DNA from 2 places in the Neisseria sp. CP9 genome. Region 2 is predicted to be linked to the other one. Evidence: predicted binding sites of a transcription regulator. Region 2 holds the regulator's gene; the other holds the start of a gene.
What was found. Region 2 encodes FNR, which switches genes on or off when oxygen is low (the NO sensors DNR and NnrR bind a similar motif). Its sites were predicted from a motif close to TTGATNNNNATCAA; they were not measured.

Region 1: the regulator FNR is predicted to act here: its motif matches at 2,908-2,921, upstream of ubiU (ubiquinone anaerobic biosynthesis protein UbiU).

The regions. Positions count from the first base shown of each region.
Region 1 is NZ_CP180502.1:2,599,847-2,604,882, forward strand. Features, by position in the region: gene dinB (DNA polymerase IV) at 1-32, opposite strand, end outside; gene ACMYUL_RS12550 (hypothetical protein) at 176-670, opposite strand; gene ACMYUL_RS12555 (IS5 family transposase) at 1,079-2,086, opposite strand; gene ACMYUL_RS12560 (hypothetical protein) at 2,066-2,512, shown strand; gene ubiU (ubiquinone anaerobic biosynthesis protein UbiU) at 3,011-4,018, shown strand; gene ACMYUL_RS12570 (U32 family peptidase) at 4,032-4,949, shown strand; gene ubiT (ubiquinone anaerobic biosynthesis accessory factor UbiT) at 4,936-5,036, shown strand, end outside.
Region 2 is NZ_CP180502.1:1,917,855-1,922,890, reverse strand. Features, by position in the region: gene ACMYUL_RS09190 (DUF1289 domain-containing protein) at 141-404, opposite strand; gene ACMYUL_RS09185 (glycerol transporter) at 537-842, opposite strand; gene ACMYUL_RS09180 (hypothetical protein) at 1,077-1,409, opposite strand; gene hemN (oxygen-independent coproporphyrinogen III oxidase) at 1,541-2,962, opposite strand; gene fnr (fumarate/nitrate reduction transcriptional regulator Fnr) at 3,106-3,840, shown strand; gene ACMYUL_RS09165 (MBL fold metallo-hydrolase) at 3,920-4,993, shown strand.

The DNA.
Region 1 (5,036 bases), 680 kb from region 2:
ATGTCGATATGGATGATTTTGCGCTGGGACATTGAAGATGGTTGTGAAGAAAAAAGAAACGGGTATTTTAGCGGAAAACGATAGGGGAAGGTCGTCTGAAACGGCATTTGGTTTTCAGACGACCTTTGACCAGGGAAGAGAAGCGGGTTTTAAAGATTTGCCCGATGGCTTGAACTTACGCCGTTTCATGCGCCCATTGGGGCAGGGTGGTTTTTTGTTTGCAAAAGGCGAACAAACGCTGCCCATTGCACTTTTCAAACATCAGCTCTACGCCGCTTTGCAAACGCAAAATCAGGGCGGAAGGCGTATCTATTTTGATGAAGTCGATATGGTGTTGCACGAGTTTGGCAATGGCGGAATACAAATCAAGCTTGTCCGCATGCCTGAAAAACCAAGGATTTAAGCTTAACCAACGCCCACCGTTCAACGAGGCGCCGGGTTGGAAATCCGCACGGATTTGAGTCAGGCGGTCGTCTGAAAAATGCAGCTCGATATCGCCATACAGCCAAATATTCCAGCCCCTTTTTACCAAAAGCCCTTTAGGAACGCATTCGGGCGCAGGGAACATTTGCAGAATCATCTCCGCCGTCTGTCCGATTTCCAAATAATCAAATCGGCCTGTGGTCAGAAAGTCGTACATATCGACGGAAATCGGGAAATGGTAGCGCATGGTCGTTTCAGACGAGGTGTGAAATATGGGCTATCTTAGTTCAAAATACAAATGCAATCAATTCTTATTTTTATTTATTTGGCTCATTAAAAGAAATTTGTCGGACAGGCTGATCACTCAAAACAATATTAAGATATTGATAATGAGTTTTCCAATACGCAAATTTGCCATATGATTATCCGCGTTTCATCATCATTTATTCAGTTTATCAGCTATGGCATACATTTTTATATTTTTAGTCGGATGCTTCATTTTCATCCTGAGACCTTTGCAAAAAAGCCCTTTCCACCGGCAACCGAAACCCCAACACAGGTTTTCGGCTGTTTCCGCCCCAATCACTCCTGATTCTACCCAAATACCCCCTTAATCCTCCCCGGACGCCCCATAATCAGGCATCCGGGCCGCCTTTTAGGCGGCAACAGGCACACTTAGCCTGTTAGCCGCTTTCAACAGGTTCAAACACATCGCTTTCAGATGACTTTGCGCACTCACTTTGAGCAGACCAAAATAGGCTGCCCGGGCGTAGCGGAATTTACGGTGCAGCGTACCGAAGCTTTGTTCCACCACATAACGGGTCTTCGACAAATATCGGTTGCGTTTGGTTTGCGCTTCCGTCAGCGGACGGTTGCGGTGGGCTTTGCGCATAATGCCGTCCAGCAACTGATGCTCTTCCAGATGTTGTCGGTTTTCCGCACTGTCGTAGCCTTTATCGGCATAGACGGTTGTGTCTTTGGCTATTCCTTCCAGCAAAGGCAACAGATGGTTGCACTCATGGGTATTGGCGGGGGTAATGTGCAGTTTCTCGATATAGCCTTCCTCATCGGTGCGGGTATGTTGTTTGTAACCGAGTTTGTAGAGGCCGTTTTTCTTTGTCCAGCGGGCATCGCTGTCTTTACTCGGTGTGGTTTGTCCGCTGACTTGTCCTTCTTCATCAACTTCTATGGCCTGACGCTGTTTGCTGCCGGCGGTCTGAATAATGGTGGCATCAATGACGGCGGCGGATGCTTTCTCTACTTTTAGGTTTTTTTCGGTCAGTTGGCGGTTAATCAGTTCCAGCAATTCGGACAGGGTGTCGTCTTGCGCCAGCCAGTTGCGGTAGCGGCATAAGGTGCTGTAATCGGGGATGCTCAGTTCGTCAAAACGGCAAAACAGGTTGAAGTCGATGCGGGTGATGAGGCTGTGTTCGAGTTCGGGATCGGAGAGGCTGTGCCATTGTCCGAGTAGGACGGCTTTGAACATGGACAACAGGGGATAGGCGGGACGGCCGCGGTGGTCTCTAAGGTAACGGGTTCTTTGACGATTCAGGTACTGTTCGATCGGCTGCCAATCAATCACCTGATCCAACTTCAATAGTGGGAAGCGGTCGATGTGTTTGGCGATCATGGCTTGTGCGGTTTGTTGGAAGAAAGTGCTCATGAGAAATCCCCTAAATGTCTTGGTGGGAATTTAGGGGATTTTGGGGAATTTTGCAAAGGTCTCATCCTGATTGCCCGCAGAGTACGGCCAGCGCCTGAAATCATTTGGGAAAACGAACCGCTCACCTGCATCAGTCTCGGTAATTTATTGGATAACGAACGGATTTACTTCGGCAAAAACGAGATTTTTATTTGTGAAGGCAGTGAAATCAAAGCACGTCATCCTCTTCAAGATCTGATTTATTTGAGTAGGACGATGATGGCCCTTTTCGGTACTCATGTTTGGAGGCTGGAGTTTAGGGCGGACGGAAGTCAAGTTGCTTATCATTTTTATCCCAAAGCCGGCGGATTCGCTATTTTTTATAAACAACTGGTTCAAAATCATCCGCGTACCATTATGGACTGTTGGAGTGAATGGAGGAGATAGGCAGTTTGGGGCTGCAAATGAATATAGTGGATTAACTTTAAACCAGTACGGCGTTGCCTCGCCTTAGCTCAAAGAGAACGATTCTCTAAGGTGCTGAAGCACCAAGTGAATCGGTTCCGTACTATCTGTACTGTCTGCGGCTTCGTCGCCTTATCCTGATTTAAATTTAATCCACTATAATTTTAGCCTTAGGTGCGTTTATTTTCTTTGAGTACATAAAAGGTCGTCTGAAACCTGTTTCAGACGACCTTTTATTGTAAAAATCTATAAATTTAATAGATAATAACTAATCTCATATTATCAAGCTAGAAAAGATAACCCGCTGATTAGCTTGATATTTAATATAGTTAAATTATGTTAACTAAAACATACGCTATCCAAACCTGATTTCACAATTGATTTAAATCATAATATATTGTGTCCAAATCTCTAAAATACCCGAAATCATACTAGATATTGATTTTCGAATAACAAACTACAAGAGTCGAGGAACGCAAAATGCCGAAAATCCCTGAGTTGGTTTGTCCCGCCGGTAATCTGCCTGCTTTGAAGACGGCGGTGGACAATGGCGCGGACACGGTTTATATGGGGCTGAAAGATGCGACAAATGCGCGCAATTTTCCGGGGCTGAATTTCGATATGAAATCGGCGCAGGAAGGAGTGGCTTACGCACATGCGCGTGGCCGCAATGTGTTGATGGCAATCAATACTTTTGCCCAGGCGGGGCAAATCGAGCGGTGGCATCGGGCTGTCGATACGGCGGTGCAGCTGGGGGCGGACGCGATAATCGTCGCCGACCCTGCGATTATGGCTTATGCCGCCGAGCGTCATCCTGATTTGAGGCTGCACATGTCGGTGCAGGGTTCGGCGACCAATTATGAAGCCATCAATATAATGAAGGAGCTGTTTGGCATCCGCCGTGCCGTGCTGCCGCGCGTTTTGACGGTCGATCAGGTCAAGCATGTGATTGACAATACAGATGTGGAAATCGAAGTGTTCGGTTTCGGCAGCCTGTGCGTGATGGTGGAAGGCCGCTGCATCTTGTCGAGCTATGCGACGGGCGAATCGCCGAATATGCAAGGCGTGTGTTCGCCGGCGAAGGCGGTGCGCTGGGAGCAGTTGCCCGACCGCATGAACGTGCGGCTGAACCAGGTGTTAATCGACCAGTACAAACCGGACGAACCGGCAGGCTATCCGACCTTGTGCAAAGGCCGTTTTGAAGTCAATGACGAAACCTATTACGCGCTGGAAGAGCCGACCAGCCTGAATGTTTTGGAAATGTTGCCCGAACTCATCAAAATCGGTGTATCCGCCATCAAAATCGAAGGCCGCCAGCGCAGCCCGATGTACACGGCGCAGGTTACCAAATCGCTGCGGCAGGCTTTAGACGCGGCCGTTGCCGATCCGGTGCATTTCAAAGTCAATCCGGTGTGGAACAACGCGCTGAGCAAGATTTCGGAAGGGCATCAGACGACCTTGGGCGCATACAGCCGTCCGTGGAAATAAGGGAGGAGGAAAAATGAATCCGATGAAATTATCGTTGGGGCCGGTTTTGTTTTTCTGGCAGAAGGAAGCCTTGCTGGAATTTTACGCTGGCATACTGGATGCGCCGGTGGACACCATTTATCTGGGCGAAGTGGTGTGTTCGCGCCGCCAGAAAATGCGTTTTGCCGACTGGGTCAGCCTGGCGGAAGATTTGGCGGAAAGCGGCAAAGAGATTATTTTGTCGTCGCAGGTGCTGCTGGAAAGCGAATCCGATTTGAAACGCCTGCGCAAAATAACTGGGCAGGACAAATTCAAAGTCGAAGCCAACGACATGGGCGCGGTCAAATTGGCGCGCGAACACGGCATTCCGTTTGTCGTCGGCGCCAGCCTGAACATTTACAACGAAAGCACGCTGGCACTGTTCCAAAAACTGGGCGCATACCGCTGGATTGCGCCGTCTGAGTTGAGCCGCGACAAAGTTGCTGAAATCATCAAGGCTTCAGACGACATCGAAACGGAATTGTTTGCTTGGGGCAAAATGCCGCTTGCTTATTCGTCGCGCTGCTTTACCGCGCGGCATTACAACCTGAACAAAGACGGCTGCGAATTCCGCTGCTTGGATTACGAGCAAGGCATGGACATGAATACCCGCGAAGGCAAACCGTTTTTAACCATCAACGGCATCCAAACCATGTCTTACGGCTGCCAAAACCTGCTGCCGCACCATGAGGATTTGCGGCAAATCGGCGTGAACATGCTACGCCTGTCGCCGCAAATGTACGGCATGGTGGAAATCGTCCGTATCCACCGCGACGTATTGGACGGCAAAACCGCCCTGGCGGATGCGCTGCCCGAATTGGAAAGACTGACCACCGGCACGCTGGTGGACGGCTATTGGCACGGCCAGCCGGGTATCGAAGCCGTGAAGGAGGAATATTATGGCGTTGCCTGAAATCGTATTGCCCAAATGGGCGGGAAAAATCGGCGGAAAATTACCGGGCAGGCCACCGCGCTTCGCTTTGGTTTTTGCCCTCAACAC
Region 2 (5,036 bases):
CTTGGTGCTTCAGCACCTTAGAGAATCGTTCTCTTTGAGCTAAGGCGAGACAACGCCGTCCTGGTTTAAAGTTAATCCACTATATTTTCGACAAATAAAAAAGGACGGAAGCAAACCGTCCTTTTTTATGTTTCTTTATTTTATTCCTCATCATCAAACAAAAAACCGCTTTGCACCTCTCCACCAATTTCAGGCGCAGCCATGGCATCAAGCTGACGGTTGCGGATTTTGGTTTTCCTCATACCGAGAAGACGCATAACCTGATGCTTTTGATCATCGGTCATTTTTTGCCAATACAGCCTTTCTTCACGGCTGCGCAGACAGCCTTTGCAATAGCCTTTGGCATTGGCTTCACAGACGCCTATACAGGGGCTGGGGATGGGGAAAAAATCAGGTTGTTCCATATTTTTAAAGCGTTTGAGACAAAAGACCGGACAGACCAAAATTGCAGACTGCTTTCGCATTTGTCTAAACACGATCAGTGCATCCGGCAGGATTCCTACCAATATCCAATTGAGTTGGTCATTTCAATAAGTTTATATCTGCCACCCTAGGCATAAAAACCCTAAGAGAAACCATAAATATATCGCAGAAGAAATCAGTATCTTCCCTATCCTCAGATTTTTCCAATACAACCCAAGTGAAAGCACCGCAAAAATCAAAGGAAGTCCAATATAAATATAATATTTCAGCCAACCTAATTCACTGAATACGTTTATAACAGAGTAGAGACCGACAAATCCACCTGACCAAAAAACAATTATTGCCGGTCCTAAGAAAATGGTCGTTATTAAATGAGGGAGGAGTAAGATTTTTATCCATTCTTTATGTTTAATGTTCATTTTATATCCTGATACTGCGATGGTATCGTGTCGCTTCAAATAAGGGGGAGCCATGTTTTATAGTGGATTAAAATTGCAATGATACGGCGTTGCCAACGCCCTTATGTACTACCCGTACACGGCGGGTGTTGCCGCCTTGTCTCATTTTTATTTTAATCCACTATACTAAATAACTAAAATTCCTCTATATTTTGATTTTCAGACGACCTATGCCCTACCCCAACCGTCTGGATTTTATGACTCAAGCAGTTTACGCAAAGACTGATTGTTGTATTTGATGTCGGCAATCATTCGGTCGTATTGGTGCATTCTACGGAGCGAACGGGTTATCAGATAGACCGAGAAAAAAATCAAACTGATGTTCATCAGGCTGACTAGCGCGAGCAAGGGCCAGACATCGACAACCTCATACCATTTCGATGTCGCAATCAATGCACTGAAAATAGACAAAGGCAGCGCGAACACGGCAATACCCGTACGCATGACGGCAAGTGCCGTGCGTTTTTCAGCAAGGAGAAGCTGCACTTGATTGATGCTGAGGATATCGTTTTGCTGTTCGGTAATCATAGGGAGCGTATCTAGAGCAAATTAACTTGAATCATGACAACACGGCAAATATGGTTTTATGTTACCCGAAAGTATTGAAAATAAAAACAAAGGTCGTCTGAAAATTTTCAGACGACCTTTTCCATGCCTGTTTACACCGTTTGCGAATATTGGGCTTTAGTTTCCCTGTGGCGCAGGTGGTAGTCAAACACCATGGCGATGTTGCGTATCAGGAAGCGGCCTTTGGGGGTAACAGTCAGTCCGTGCGGTTTCAGGCGGACGAGTCCGAGGGAGGCGAGTTGTTCCAAGTCGGCAAGTTCGTCTTTGAAATAGCGGTCGAACGGGATACCGAACACGCTTTCGTAGATTTGGTAATCCAAGGCGAAGCGGCACATCAAATCTTGGATGATATTGCGGCGCAAAAGGTCGTCCTGATTGAGCTGGTAGCCGCGCATGATCGGCAGGTGTCCTGCATCGAGTGCGGCGTAGTAGGCGTCGATGTCGCGTTCGTTTTGGGAATAAGTGCTGCCGATTTTGCCGATGGAAGACACGCCGATGGCGACCAAATCGCAGTCCGCATAGGTTGAGTAACCTTGGAAGTTGCGCTGGAGGAAGCCTTCTTTAAGGGCGATGGAGAGTTCGTCATCGGGTTTGGCGAAGTGGTCCATACCGATGAAGACATAGCCGCGTTCGGTCAGGGTTTGGACGCAGTATTGCAGCATATCGAGTTTTTCTTCGCTGCCGGGTACGGCTTCGGTATCGATGCGGCGTTGCGGCTTGAAGATATGCGGCAGGTGGGCGTAGTGATAAAGGGCAAGGCGGTCGGGATCGAGCGACAATACCGTATCAATGGTGGTTTTGATGCTTTCGGCGGTTTGGTGCGGCAGTCCGTAAATCAAATCGACGCTGACGGATTTGAATCCCGCTTCGCGTGCAGCATCGATGACTTCTTTTGTTTCATCGTAGCTTTGGATGCGGTTGACCGCTTCCTGCACTTTGGGATCAAAGTCCTGAATACCGACACTCATGCGGTTGAAACCGAGCTTGCCGAGCATAAGGACGGTTTCGCGGCTGACTTTGCGCGGGTCGATTTCGATGGAGTATTCACCGCCGGGGATAAGTTGGAAATGTTTGCGTATCATGCGGAATACGCGTTCGATTTGGTCGTCGCTCAAGAAAGTCGGCGTACCGCCGCCGAAGTGCAGTTGCGCGAGCTGATGCCGTCCGCCCAGATGCGGGGCGAGCAGCTCCATTTCTTTTTCAAGGTATTCGATGTAGGCATCGGCACGGCTTTTGTCTTTGGTGATGATTTTATTGCAGCCGCAGTAGTAACAGATGGTGTTGCAGAAGGGGATGTGGATATAAAGCGAAAGGGGCTTGTTCAAAGCCCCCATACCGCGCTGATTCAAGGCATTGATATATTCGGCTTCGCGAAATCCGTCATGAAAACGGTCGGCTGTCGGGTAGGAAGTGTAGCGCGGACCGCTGGAAGGAAGGCTAGCAATGAGTTCGCGGTCGAACTCAGGTTTGTCATTGTTTCTATTGTGATTATTTTGTATCGGTATTACTTTCATGGCGTGTGTGTGATTAGAGTAATGATGTTAGGCAATTTTCGGATAGTTTGGTAGAATGCCACAGTATGATAAACCTGTCTTGATATGTGTCAATAACTTACGTAATCATGACAGGATAAAAACCTTAATTTTAAGGGTGTTTTATGACCACACACAATGCTATGCATCAGATGAAAACCCTGTGTTCTTCCTGTTCGCTGCGTGAACTCTGCCTGCCTGTCGGGCTTTTGCCCAATGAGTTTGCCCAATTGGACGCGGTCATCCGACAGAGCCGCCGCTTGAAGAAGGGTGAATATCTGTTCCGCACCGGTGAGCCTTTCGCGTCGCTGTTTGCCATCCGTGCCGGTTTTTTCAAAACCACGGTTGCCAGTCAGGACGGTCGCGATCAGGTTACCGGTTTTTTTATGTCCGGCGAACTCATCGGCATGGACGGCATTTGTTCCCATGTCCACAGCTGCGACGCGGTGGCTTTGGAAGACAGCGAAGTGTGTGAGCTGCCCTTCACCCACATCGAAGAGCTGGGGCACAACATCCCCAGCCTGAGAAGCCATTTTTTCCGGTTGATGAGCCGCGAAATAGTGCGCGACCAAGGCGTGATGCTGCTTTTGGGCAATATGCGCGCCGAAGAACGCCTGGCGGCGTTTTTGCTTAACTTGTCCCAACGCCTTTATTCGCGCGGATTTGCCGCCAACGATTTCATCCTGAGAATGTCGCGCGAAGAAATCGGCAGCTATTTAGGGCTGAAGCTCGAAACCGTCAGCCGCACGCTGTCCAAGTTCCATCATGAAGGTTTGATTTCGGTCGAACACAAACACATTAAAATCCTCGACTCGCAAAACCTCAAAAAAATGGTGTCCGGCTGTTCGCACGCCATCTGATGGATACCGAGACCATTTTCAAACAGAACCCAAGGTCGTCTGAAAAATTTTCAGACGACCTTCTTCATAAAACCCAATTATGAAACACAAGAAAAAACTCATTGCCTTGACCACTGCCTGCGCCCTGCTCGCCTACTGGCTCTATCCCGACCAACATCCCGTTTACCCCGCAAGTGACCATTACGACCCGAAAACGCAAACCTTCTTCAACCCCGAACCGCAGCAGAAACCGACCGGCCTCGTCAGCGCATTTTGGAAGATCCTGACCGACCCGCAGGCAACGCGCCCGCCCAAACCTCTGCCTACCGTCAAACCCGATTGGCAAACCTTCCTCGCCGCACCCGAAGGGAAAAGCCGCTTCGTCTGGTTCGGGCATTCTACCCTATTGATGCGGATCGGCGGACAAACCGTCATTACCGATCCCGTTTTCGGCAATTCCGTCTCCCCCATCCCCATCACCATGAAACGCTTCCAGCCTGCGCCCGCAGAAATCGACGAACTGCCGCCCGTCGATGTCATCCTGATTTCCCACAGTCACTACGACCACCTCGAAAAAGACAGCGTGCAAGCACTCAATTCAAAAGGCAACAGCCATTTCATCGTCTCACTCGGCATGGGCGTATTGCTGAAAAAATGGGGCGTGCCGCAAGAGCGCATTACCGAACTCGATTGGTGGCAAAGTACCGAACGCAACGGCATCCGCTACACCGCACTACCTGCCCGTCACGATTCATCCCGAACCCTGACCGACCACAACCAAGCCCTGTGGTCCAGCTTCGTCATCGAACACGGCGGCGAAAAATTCTATTTTCACGGCGACTCGGCACAAGGCAGCCATTTCGACAAAATCGCCGAAAAATTCAACGGATTCGACATCGCGTTCATCGAAAACGGGCAATACAGCGAACATTGGCCCAACAACCACCTCTTCCCCGAACAAACGGCCCGCTACGCCGCGAAACTCGCGCCCAAGCGCTTCATGCCCATCCACTGGGGCGCCTACGCCATGGCATTGCACGCTTGGAACGAACCCCTGCTTCAAAGCATCCCGCTGGCACGCAACTTGGGTGTCAATCCGTTGACTCCGCTAATGGGACAAGTCTTTGATGCCAATACCGCCACGCAAGACTGGTTCGCAGAGCCTTTAGAATAAAGCTGCCAAGGGGTCGGCTGAAAACAAATACAGCAAGTTCCAT